DNA from 3 places in the Blautia sp. HA8986 genome. Region 1 is predicted to be linked to each of the others. Evidence: riboswitches for the same ligand, from Rfam matches in the RefSeq annotation. Region 1 holds a riboswitch; each other region holds the start of a gene.
What was found. Region 1 has a riboswitch for thiamine pyrophosphate ahead of thiS (sulfur carrier protein ThiS). Riboswitches for the same ligand answer to the same signal wherever they lie in the genome.
Positions count from the first base shown of each region.

Region 2: it holds a riboswitch for thiamine pyrophosphate, as region 1 does, so the genes downstream of both, thiW (energy coupling factor transporter S component ThiW) here and thiS (sulfur carrier protein ThiS) in region 1, are expected to answer to the same signal.
Region 3: it holds a riboswitch for thiamine pyrophosphate, as region 1 does, so the genes downstream of both, AC04Q4_RS01830 (energy-coupled thiamine transporter ThiT) here and thiS (sulfur carrier protein ThiS) in region 1, are expected to answer to the same signal.

Region 1 covers NZ_JBWLUQ010000001.1:2,698,090-2,701,368, reverse strand. Annotated here, with positions in the region: gene AC04Q4_RS12580 (thiazole synthase) at 9-794, opposite strand; gene thiS (sulfur carrier protein ThiS) at 973-1,176, opposite strand; TPP riboswitch at 1,438-1,545, opposite strand; gene AC04Q4_RS12570 (Ig-like domain-containing protein) at 1,753-2,871, opposite strand; partial or broken gene AC04Q4_RS12565 (transposase) at 3,045-3,279, shown strand, end outside.
Region 2 covers NZ_JBWLUQ010000001.1:2,353,922-2,357,200, reverse strand. Annotated here, with positions in the region: gene arfA (arabinosylfuranosidase ArfA) at 1-199, shown strand, start outside; gene AC04Q4_RS10910 (aldo/keto reductase) at 269-1,258, shown strand; TPP riboswitch at 1,348-1,450, shown strand; gene thiW (energy coupling factor transporter S component ThiW) at 1,791-2,345, shown strand; gene thiM (hydroxyethylthiazole kinase) at 2,308-3,210, shown strand; gene thiE (thiamine phosphate synthase) at 3,227-3,279, shown strand, end outside.
Region 3 covers NZ_JBWLUQ010000001.1:422,650-425,928, forward strand. Annotated here, with positions in the region: rRNA gene AC04Q4_RS01825 (23S ribosomal RNA) at 1-1,456, shown strand, start outside; TPP riboswitch at 1,658-1,759, shown strand; gene AC04Q4_RS01830 (energy-coupled thiamine transporter ThiT) at 1,756-2,451, shown strand; gene AC04Q4_RS01835 (methionyl aminopeptidase) at 3,024-3,279, shown strand, end outside.

The DNA of each region.
Region 1 (3,279 bases):
TATCAATTTTACTCATGCAGAAATCCTGTCAGCGGTGAAGACGCACTTGCACCTCTTTCCAGAGTTCTTCCCATGCCGGAAAGGTATGCACTTCTTCCTGCCTCAATAGCTTTCTTAAAGGCTTCCGCCATAACACGAACGTCTCCTGCAGTTGCAATAGCTGTATTTGCCATAACCGCTGCTGCACCCATTTCCATTGCTTCACATGCCTGTGACGGGCGGCCGATTCCAGCGTCTACGATGATTGGAAGGTCGATTTCATCGATGAGGATCTGGATAAATTCTTTTGTGCAGATTCCTTTGTTTGAACCGATCGGAGAGCCAAGTGGCATTACGCAGGCAGCTCCTGCATTTACCAGATCTCTGGCTGCATTCAGATCCGGATACATATACGGCATGACTACGAAGCCCTCTTTTGCAAGGATTTCGGTTGCTTTGATAGTTTCGTAGTTATCCGGAAGAAGATATTTGGAATCGTGGATGACTTCAATCTTTACAAAATCTCCGCAGCCAAGCTCGCGGGAAAGTCTTGCAATGCGGACTGCCTCCTGTGCATTTCTGGCGCCGGATGTATTCGGAAGAAGTGTAACATCTTTCGGCACATAGTCAAGAATGTTCGCAAGTCCACCCTCATTTGCACGTCGCAGGGCAAGTGTTACGATCTGAGTTCCTGCTTTTTCAATACATGCTTTTACAAGCTCCAGGGAAAATTTTCCTGAACCAAGGATAAAACGGGAAGTAAACTCATGGCCTCCCAGGATCAATTTGTCTTCATTTGTGTTTGCTGTTGTCATTTTTTATGTCCACCTTTCTGTTATTTATCTGCATTGTATTTCAGCTGCAATAACTGCTCAGCTATTCAATTTCAAGGCAGCAATTTTCTGCGATTCTGCCCATCCCACAGCCGGATATTCCTGCCCATCTTCAGACTTCTGAACAGGAATTTCTGTATCCGTTCTTATTCTTTCTGTCTCAGCAGCTTCCGCCGCCCATAAACTGCAGGATTTCCACAACGTCTCCGTCTTTCAGCACGGTCGTGTCGTAAGTCTCTCTCTTGATGATCTCTTCATTCAGCTCTACTACCACCTGCACCGGAACATAGTTACATGCTTCCAGATATTCAGTTACTGTCACCGGCTTTTCCAGTGTTCTGCTTTCACCATTTACTGTGATCATAATCGCTCCTTTCCGGAAATTTCGCCAAGTCAGAAGTAATTCTCAATCTCTTCCGGTCAATCGGATATTCGCAATCCGTAAAAAAAGAGTTCACAAAGAAATACACCCGCGGTGGTGCACCCCTTCATGAACTCTGTTCACTCTCAAAATTTCCCATGTTTAATTGTAAAATATTTCTCTGTAAATCCTGATCTTACGTATATTCAGGCGGATAAAACATCCGCATCCAATAAAAAAGGAGATACACCAAGGTATCTCCCGTAAATTCATCTTATACGTTCCTACGTTGGCATTATCCAAATCAGGTATAAGGGTCGAAGTTGAAGACTTCCTCTCAGCCTGCCATCACAAGCTCCCCTGTTATTTACACGGTTTAGTATAATTCCGATTCTGCTTCATGTCAAGAATAATAAATTTTGGTTTTATTTGGTTACTGTTCACTGGTAATATTCCGCGAGGTGTTTTTTGTGAGCGAAGGTCACAGAAAACCCGAGACATACCGCGCGGATTTATGCGATTAGCATAAATCCTGTGCATCGCGAAGCGTGTTGCTGAGAACGGAGTGAACAGTAACTTTTATTTATAAGCAGTGAATCCCAGATCATTCATTGTCAGGTTTAAATTCTTTTTCAGATAAGCATTTGCTGCTATCATTGTCGCTTTCATCATAATGTTGGAAGAATCCTGCAGATCTGTCATCGCTTTTTTTCCGTTTGTATACAGGAAAGTCAGATTCTGACCTTTATAAGCAGATGCTTTTGTGGAAGAAGTCAGCAGCACAAAGACTCCATCCGAAGACAGGGCGGACTTCACACTGACCGTATCAGATTTCACACAGTTTCCGATAATATCCAGTCCGGCAAGGACTCCATCTGAAGGCACAGAAATCAGCATTCCAATATCTATCTTATCTTCTTTCTTCAAATAGCCGATCATCAGAGTACTTTCTTCATTTACTTTGACATTTATAAACTGACTTCCGTCTTCGATATATCTGCCTTTCTGACTGATATATTTTTTCAGTTTGGCATAATTCTGCGTCAGTTTTGCGTTAGCCGATGCAGGATTTTTTACAGTAACCTTGCAGGTGAATTTTCTGCCGCCAAGGATCGCTGTGATATTCGCTGTTCCTGTTTTTACTGCGGTGACCTTTCCGGCTGAAGTTACACTGACAACCTTTGTGTTGCTACTCTTCCATGACGGTTTCAGACTGGTGCCGTTGATCTTCAGTGTATAAGTTTTTTTCGGTGTCAGTGTCAGGCTGGTCTTATTCAGGGTAAGAGAATTCAGCCCTGCAATCGCTGTCAGGCCTTTTTTATTATAGCTACTCCAGATTATATTTTTTCCGGATTTCCGGTAAGCTTTTACCGTATAAGTATAACGTGCTCCGGTGCTTACTTTTGTGTCGGTAAATGTAACATTCTTACTTCCTGTGATGGTTTTTACTACTTTCCATCCGCTGTTTCCGGACTTGCGGTATACACGGTATCCGGCTGTTCCTTTTACCTGTTTCCAGCTGAAAATGATCTTATTCTTTCCGACGATCTTAATAGAAGACATGGCCGGCGCTGCTACAGTTACTGCCGCCTGTACTTCTGCCACGCTGATCAGCTCCGGAACCGTAGCTGGTGCCGCCGTCGCAAGCATAAAACCTGTCAAAATGCCACATAAAGCTTTTTTCCAATTTCTTTTCATACGCTTTTTTCCTTTCTGCTTTGTGGTGTATCTGGATTTCCTAACAAATATAGTATACATTATGGGGAATATTCCTGCTATGATATTTTTCGCCGAATCGGGGCTTTCGGTGAAATTCGGCAGTTTTTACAATGGCAGAAAAAGGAGCTGTAAAAAAACATAGCCTACAAAAAATCTTTGAAGCCGAGCACGTCGATCTGCAGCACTTATATATAGATGAATCAAAATTTGAAGCAAATGCAAACAAGCATTCCTGGGTATGGAAAAAAGCAACTGAAAAATCCAGGTACCGTTCAGATATGGACTGTTTTATTCCTCTCATGAAAAAATTTCATGAGACCTATGGCTTTTATCCAAAATATCCTGTAGCGGATGTCCTTATGCAGAGAAATACAAAAAGGCAAAAGG
Region 2 (3,279 bases), 340 kb from region 1:
TTTAAGACAGTTTGAGAAATATAAGATCGTGGAGCATATTGTACTCAATAATGACGATCTTCAGGCAGTCAATACAGAGGCGCAGCCAGAGAATGTAGTTCCTGTAAAAGCCGGTGCAGAGTGCTCAAAGCTGGATGGCGGAAAACTGGAAGCAGTTTTTGCAAAACACAGCTGGAATATGATCCGTCTTGCGAAATAAGGGTCGGTGAAGTATAGTAAAGGCAGTTACAGAAAATGTAAATCATGCTACATTATGGGAGGTTTTTTTATGTACACACCTGCAAGGGAACGATACGAAACCATGGAGTACAACCGTTGCGGAGAAAGCGGCCTGATGCTTCCGAAGGTATCTCTTGGATTATGGCATAATTTCGGAGATACATCTGATTATGAAAATATGAAACAGCTGTGCTTCACAGCTTTTGACAATGGTATCACACAGTTTGATCTTGCCAATAATTACGGACCTGCCTACGGAAGTGCAGAGCGGAATTTCGGCAAGATCCTGGAAGAGGAACTGATGTCTTACCGTGATGAAATGATTATCACAACTAAGGCAGGCTATGATATGTGGGAGGGCCCTTATGGAAACTGGGGCAGCCGCAAGTACCTTCTGGCGAGCCTTGACCAGAGCCTGAAGCGCATGGGTCTGGAATATGTGGATATTTTTTACCATCACAGAATGGACCCTGAGACTCCGCTTGAGGAGACTATGGGGGCACTGGCAACAGCGGTTCAGCAGGGCAAGGCCCTCTATGTGGGACTTTCCAATTATGATGGAAAAACCTTAAGCCAGGCGGCAGCGATCCTGAAGGATCTGAAATGCCCCTTTGTGATCAACCAGAACCGGTATTCCATTTTTGACAGAACTGTGGAAAAAAACGGTCTCAAGAGAACTACCGGCATTTTGAAAAAAGGTCTGATTACCTTTAGCCCTCTTGCCCAGGGACAGCTGACAGACCGTTACCTGAACGGGATCCCGGAGGACAGCCGTATCCGCAAAGACGGAAGATTCCTTAAGGAAAGTGTGCTGACGCCGGAGCGTCTGGATCAGATCCGGCGACTGAACGATCTGGCAGCCCAGCGTGGAGAGAAGCTGGCTGATATGGCACTTGGCTGGCTGCTTCAGCATAAGGAAGTTACCAGTGTTCTGATCGGAGCTTCCAAGCCACAGCAGATCCTTGATAATGTGAAAGCGATCCACTGTGCACCGTTTACAGCTGAGGAGCTGCGTCTGATCGACGAGATTTCAAAATAAGATTTATTATGATAAATGCCTGGATTTTTTCGTCCGGGAAGAGAGGTTTGACAACGGGATAGGTGTGTGCTATATTGAAAAACAGAAAAAAAAGAGCCAGCGGGAGCTTGTGTGACAGGCTGAGAGGAAGATAGATCTTCGACCGTACCTGATTTGGGTAATGCCAACGGAGGGATTGTGATATAAGAGCGTGTCTCCGTGGATTTTTGCCAGAGGATGCGCTCTTTTTTGATGCAGAAATGGAACTGGGATGATCCGGTAATGTGTTGCGGATATGAAGGTGACAGAGATTGCATGTGGAGCTTCTGCGGAGAGCGGGCAGGAAGGGGAGCGCCTTAATGTCTGGCAGGGGAGTGATATTCCGGAGGATTTTTTCGGAAGGATCATGTAAGCGATGGGAATCCGTGTTTTCGGAGTGAGAGGAAGTAAGGGAACTTCGACCGCCAAAATCTAAGGGCAGACTGCAGCAGACGGGAAGTTTTTGCCCGGGATCTGACAGGGATCTGCCTGATATTTCAGGGAGGAAAACACAATGGAAAAACAAAGGATGCACACGCTTCGTATGGTAATGCTGGCAATGATGGTTGCGATCGGTGTCGTTATTTCACCGATTCTGAGGATTGAGGGAATGTGCCCCACGGCGCATCTTGTCAATATCGTATGCTCGGTTCTGATGGGACCGTGGTACTCACTTCTCTGCGCGACCATGATCGGCGTGATCCGTATGATGTTTATGGGAATCCCGCCACTTGCACTGACAGGTGCAGTATTTGGCGCGTTTCTTTCAGGTGTGTTCTACAGACTTTCCAAAGGTAAGATCATCTGCGCGGTGATCGGTGAGATCTTTGGAACGGGTATCATCGGGTCTATGGTTTCTTATCCGGTGATGGCATTCCTGATGGGAAGAGGCGGACTGACAGCATTTTATTATACGCCGATGTTCCTTGCAGCAACCACAATGGGAGGATGTGTTGCCTATATTTTCCTGAAGGCTCTGAGTAAAGCAGGTCTTTTGGTGAAATTCCAGGCAGCTTTGGGTTCAAAAACATATGAGACAAAGAATTTTACAACTGCGAAAGCTAATTAAAGAAGAAAAGCCGCTGATCCATTGCATCACCAATCCGATCTCGATCCATGATTGTGCCAACGTGATCCTTGCAGTGGGTGCAAGGCCGATCATGGCGGAGCATCCGGCAGAGGTGGCAGATATTACGGCATCGGCTGGTGCGCTGATGCTGAATCTCGGGAATATTACCGATGCCAGGATCGAGTCAATGAAGCGTTCTATGAGAACTGCGATGGAAAAAAAGATCCCGGTTCTTCTGGATCTGGTAGGGGTTGCATGCAGTGATCTCAGGCTGGATCTGGCGAGGGAGCTTTTAAGCATCGGCCATCCGGCGGTATTGAAGGGAAATATGTCAGAGCTTTTGGCTGTTTCCGGGCTGCCGTCCCATGCGATCGGGATCGATGCGGGTGTCGAGGATGCCCTGACTGAGGAAAATATCGATGGAGTCAGTGAGGTGCTTAAGGCTTTTTCCAGAAATAATCAGGCGATCGTGCTGGCAACCGGGAAACAGGATTTTGTTACGGATGGTGAACGGGTTGTTCTGGTGCAAAATGGCAGTGCGGCGCTGTCCGGGATCACAGGAACCGGTTGTATGGTTGGTGCACTGACTGCGGCATTTTTGCCGGGGCGCGAAGATAATATTGCAAAAGAGATGACGGATAGTATAGAGGCAGGTGTCTGGTCTGGCGGTGAGATAGGATTAAATGAGAGATCCGGGAATTATCTGGCTGCGGCAGTTCTTGGTACTGCACTTATGGGTATCGCTGGTGAGGAAGCGGAGAAGATTTCCCGCGGTCCGGGAAGTTTTCAGGTAAATCTGCTGGATGAGATTTATGGACTTTCGGATCGGCAGCTGCTGGATCTGTTGAAGATTGAAATGTACTGAAAAAGAGGGGATTAGGATGGATAGAAAAGATTTGGATGTAACGTTGTATCTGGTGACGGATAGTTCTTA
Region 3 (3,279 bases), 2.3 Mb from region 1:
GTATAACAGAACTGTGGGGACACGTAAGGAGAGCGGGAGCCGGGAATGGAAAGCCCGGTACAAGCGAGGTACCAGTATGGTAGGAAAATCCGCCATGCAATGGGAAGACGTGATGTGGAGCGAATTTTAGTAGCGAAGCCCGTGAGCCATGCGTCAAGAAAAGCCGCTATTGTTTATACTGTACCCGTACCGTAAACCGACACAGGTGGATGAGGAGAGAATCCTAAGGCCGGCGGAAGAAGTATTGCCAAGGAACTCGGCAAAATGGCCCCGTAACTTAGGGAGAAGGGGTGCCTGCGAGAGCAGGCCGCAGAGAATAGGCTCAAGCAACTGTTTAGCAAAAACACAGGTCTATGCGAAACCGAAAGGTGAGGTATATGGGCTGACGCCTGCCCGGTGCTGGAAGGTTAAGAGGAGAGGTTAGACGTAAGTCGAAGCTTTGAATTTAAGCCCCAGTAAACGGCGGCCGTAACTATAACGGTCCTAAGGTAGCGAAATTCCTTGTCGGGTAAGTTCCGACCCGCACGAAAGGCGTAATGATTTGAGCGCTGTCTCGGCAATACATCCGGTGAAATTGAAGTGCCAGTGAAGATGCTGGCTACCCGCGCCAGGACGGAAAGACCCCATGGAGCTTTACTCCAGTTTGGCACTGGGGTCCGGTGTTGCATGTACAGGATAGGTGGGAGGCTGAGAAACGGTAACGTCAGTTGCCGCGGAGCCGCTGTTGGGATACCACCCTTGTGATATTGGGCTTCTAACCAGCCGCCGTAATCCGGCGGTGGGACAATGCCAGGCGGGGAGTTTGACTGGGGCGGTCGCCTCCGAAAGGGTATCGGAGGCGCCCAAAGGTTCCCTCAGAATGGACGGAAACCATTCGAAGAGTGCAAAGGCAGAAGGGAGCTTGACTGCGACACCGACGGGTGGAGCAGGTACGAAAGTAGGGCTTAGTGATCCGGTGGTATTAAGTGGGAATGCCATCGCTCAACGGATAAAAGCTACCCTGGGGATAACAGGCTTATCACTCCCAAGAGTTCACATCGACGGAGTGGTTTGGCACCTCGATGTCGGCTCATCGCATCCTGGGGCTGTAGTAGGTCCCAAGGGTTGGGCTGTTCGCCCATTAAAGCGGTACGCGAGCTGGGTTCAGAACGTCGTGAGACAGTTCGGTCCCTATCCGGCGTGGGCGTAGGATATCTGAGAGGAGCTGTCCTTAGTACGAGAGGACCGGGATGGACGGACCGCTGGTGGACCGGTTGGCTTGCCAAAGCCATGGCCGGGTAGCCAAGTCCGGAAGGGATAAACGCTGAAGGCATCTAAGCGTGAAGCCCCCCTCAAGATGAGATATCCCATTCTTATGAAGTAAACCCCCTTGAAGACGACGAGGTAGATAGGGCAAGGGTGGAAGTGTGGCAACACATGGAGCTGACTGTTACTAATCGGGTGAGGGCTTGACCAAGAAACGCAGGTTAAAATTGATTCAAAATACGATTAACAATCATCACCAAAACCATGTATGTAGTTTTCAAGCTACAAGGAAAGAGTAAAACAGGTAAGTAAACCATTTAAAATTGGTTCATTTACCTGTTTTTATTACTCATTTTTTCTCAAAAACCTCATGATCATACATATTTACACCCACTTCCCCATGTGCTACAATAGGTAAGACCAAGGGAGCCGGACAGGCTGAGAGGAAGCACAAGCTTCGACCTTTGAACTTGATTTGGGTAATCCCAACGTAAGGAGGAGAGAAAGAATATGTTTGATTTTCTTGTGACTGCCGACGGCGGTCTCACAACGGCAGGTTACACTGCATCTATCGTAGCAGTTCTGGTACTTGTAGTTCTTATAGCTGCATTACTTCAGAAGAAAACATCCACTTTAAAACTTACCACACAGCAGCTTGTTACCTGCGCGGCAGCACTTGCCCTGGCATATGTAACATCTTATATTAAGCTGTTTAAACTGCCATTTGGCGGATCTGTAACTTTGTTCAGCATGCTGTTTATTGTTCTGATCGGTTACTGGTACGGTGTTAAGGTTGGAATTCTTACAGGCCTTGTATATGGAATTTTCCAGTTCCTGCAGGAGCCATATGTGCTTTCATTTTTTCAGGTATGCTGTGATTACATCTTTGCATTCGGAGCAATGGGACTTTCCGGATTATTTACGAAATCCAAAAAATATGGCCTTCTGAAAGCCTATATTACAGCCATACTGGCAAGAGGTGCATTCCACGCGCTAGGTGGATATATCTACTGGATGGATTATATGCCGGATAATTTCCCGAAATCCCTGACTGCATTGTATCCGATCATCTATAACTACAGTTATATTCTTCTGGAAGGTATATTGACCATTGTGGTGATTTCTGTCCCGGCAGTATCCAGTGCACTTGGAAGAATGCGGGCAATGGCAACCGGCGGAAATCGTCAGCCGGCAGCGCAGAAATGATATAATCAAATAATAAAAAAGATCGCAGGCTCATCTTTAAAAGATACATTGTATAATCAGAAAAGATGAATCCGCGATCTTTTTTATTGAATGATCTTATCCGCTTGATTTATCGATAACATTTTTTGCAGGCAGTGTAACCACGTTGCTTTGCCTGACTGAGAGTAACCTTACACGTACGGTTTGGATTCATATTTCCACAGTTGGGAATTCTGTGATATTTTTTGCCTGTGGCAGGAATCCATACGGAGGATTGGACCTGTGGTTTGGAAGATCTTTTAGCTTTTTCATTTGTAAAACTCCTTCCATAGAGATATGTTATAAGCTTATTATAATAGAAGATATTGAGAAAACAATAAAAACCATATATTTCGAGAAAATTCGATATGATATCAATATAAAAGTTATATAAAACAAACCAAAAACACAAAGAATACTTTTATCTTAAAGCAAGTTGTGCTATGATAAATCAGGCAGAGAAAACATTCGATTTGCGGCAGATATCATATATCTGACAATATAAAAAACAAAAGAAAAAGCAGCGATACAACTGCGAAAAGGAGAAGAAAAAGATGGCTAAAAAGATTGAAAGAAATGATCCGTGCTGGTGTGGAAGCGGAAAGAAATATAAAAAATGCCATGAAGCATTTGATGAAAAGATGGAGCTCATGAAAAAGAAGGGATATGCGGTTCTTGACCATGATCTGATTAAGACACCTGCACAGATTGAGAAGATCAAAGAGAGCTGCAAGATTAATATTGCAGTTCTTGATTATGTTGCAGAGCATATCGGACCAGGCGTAACCACACAGCAGATCGATGACTGGG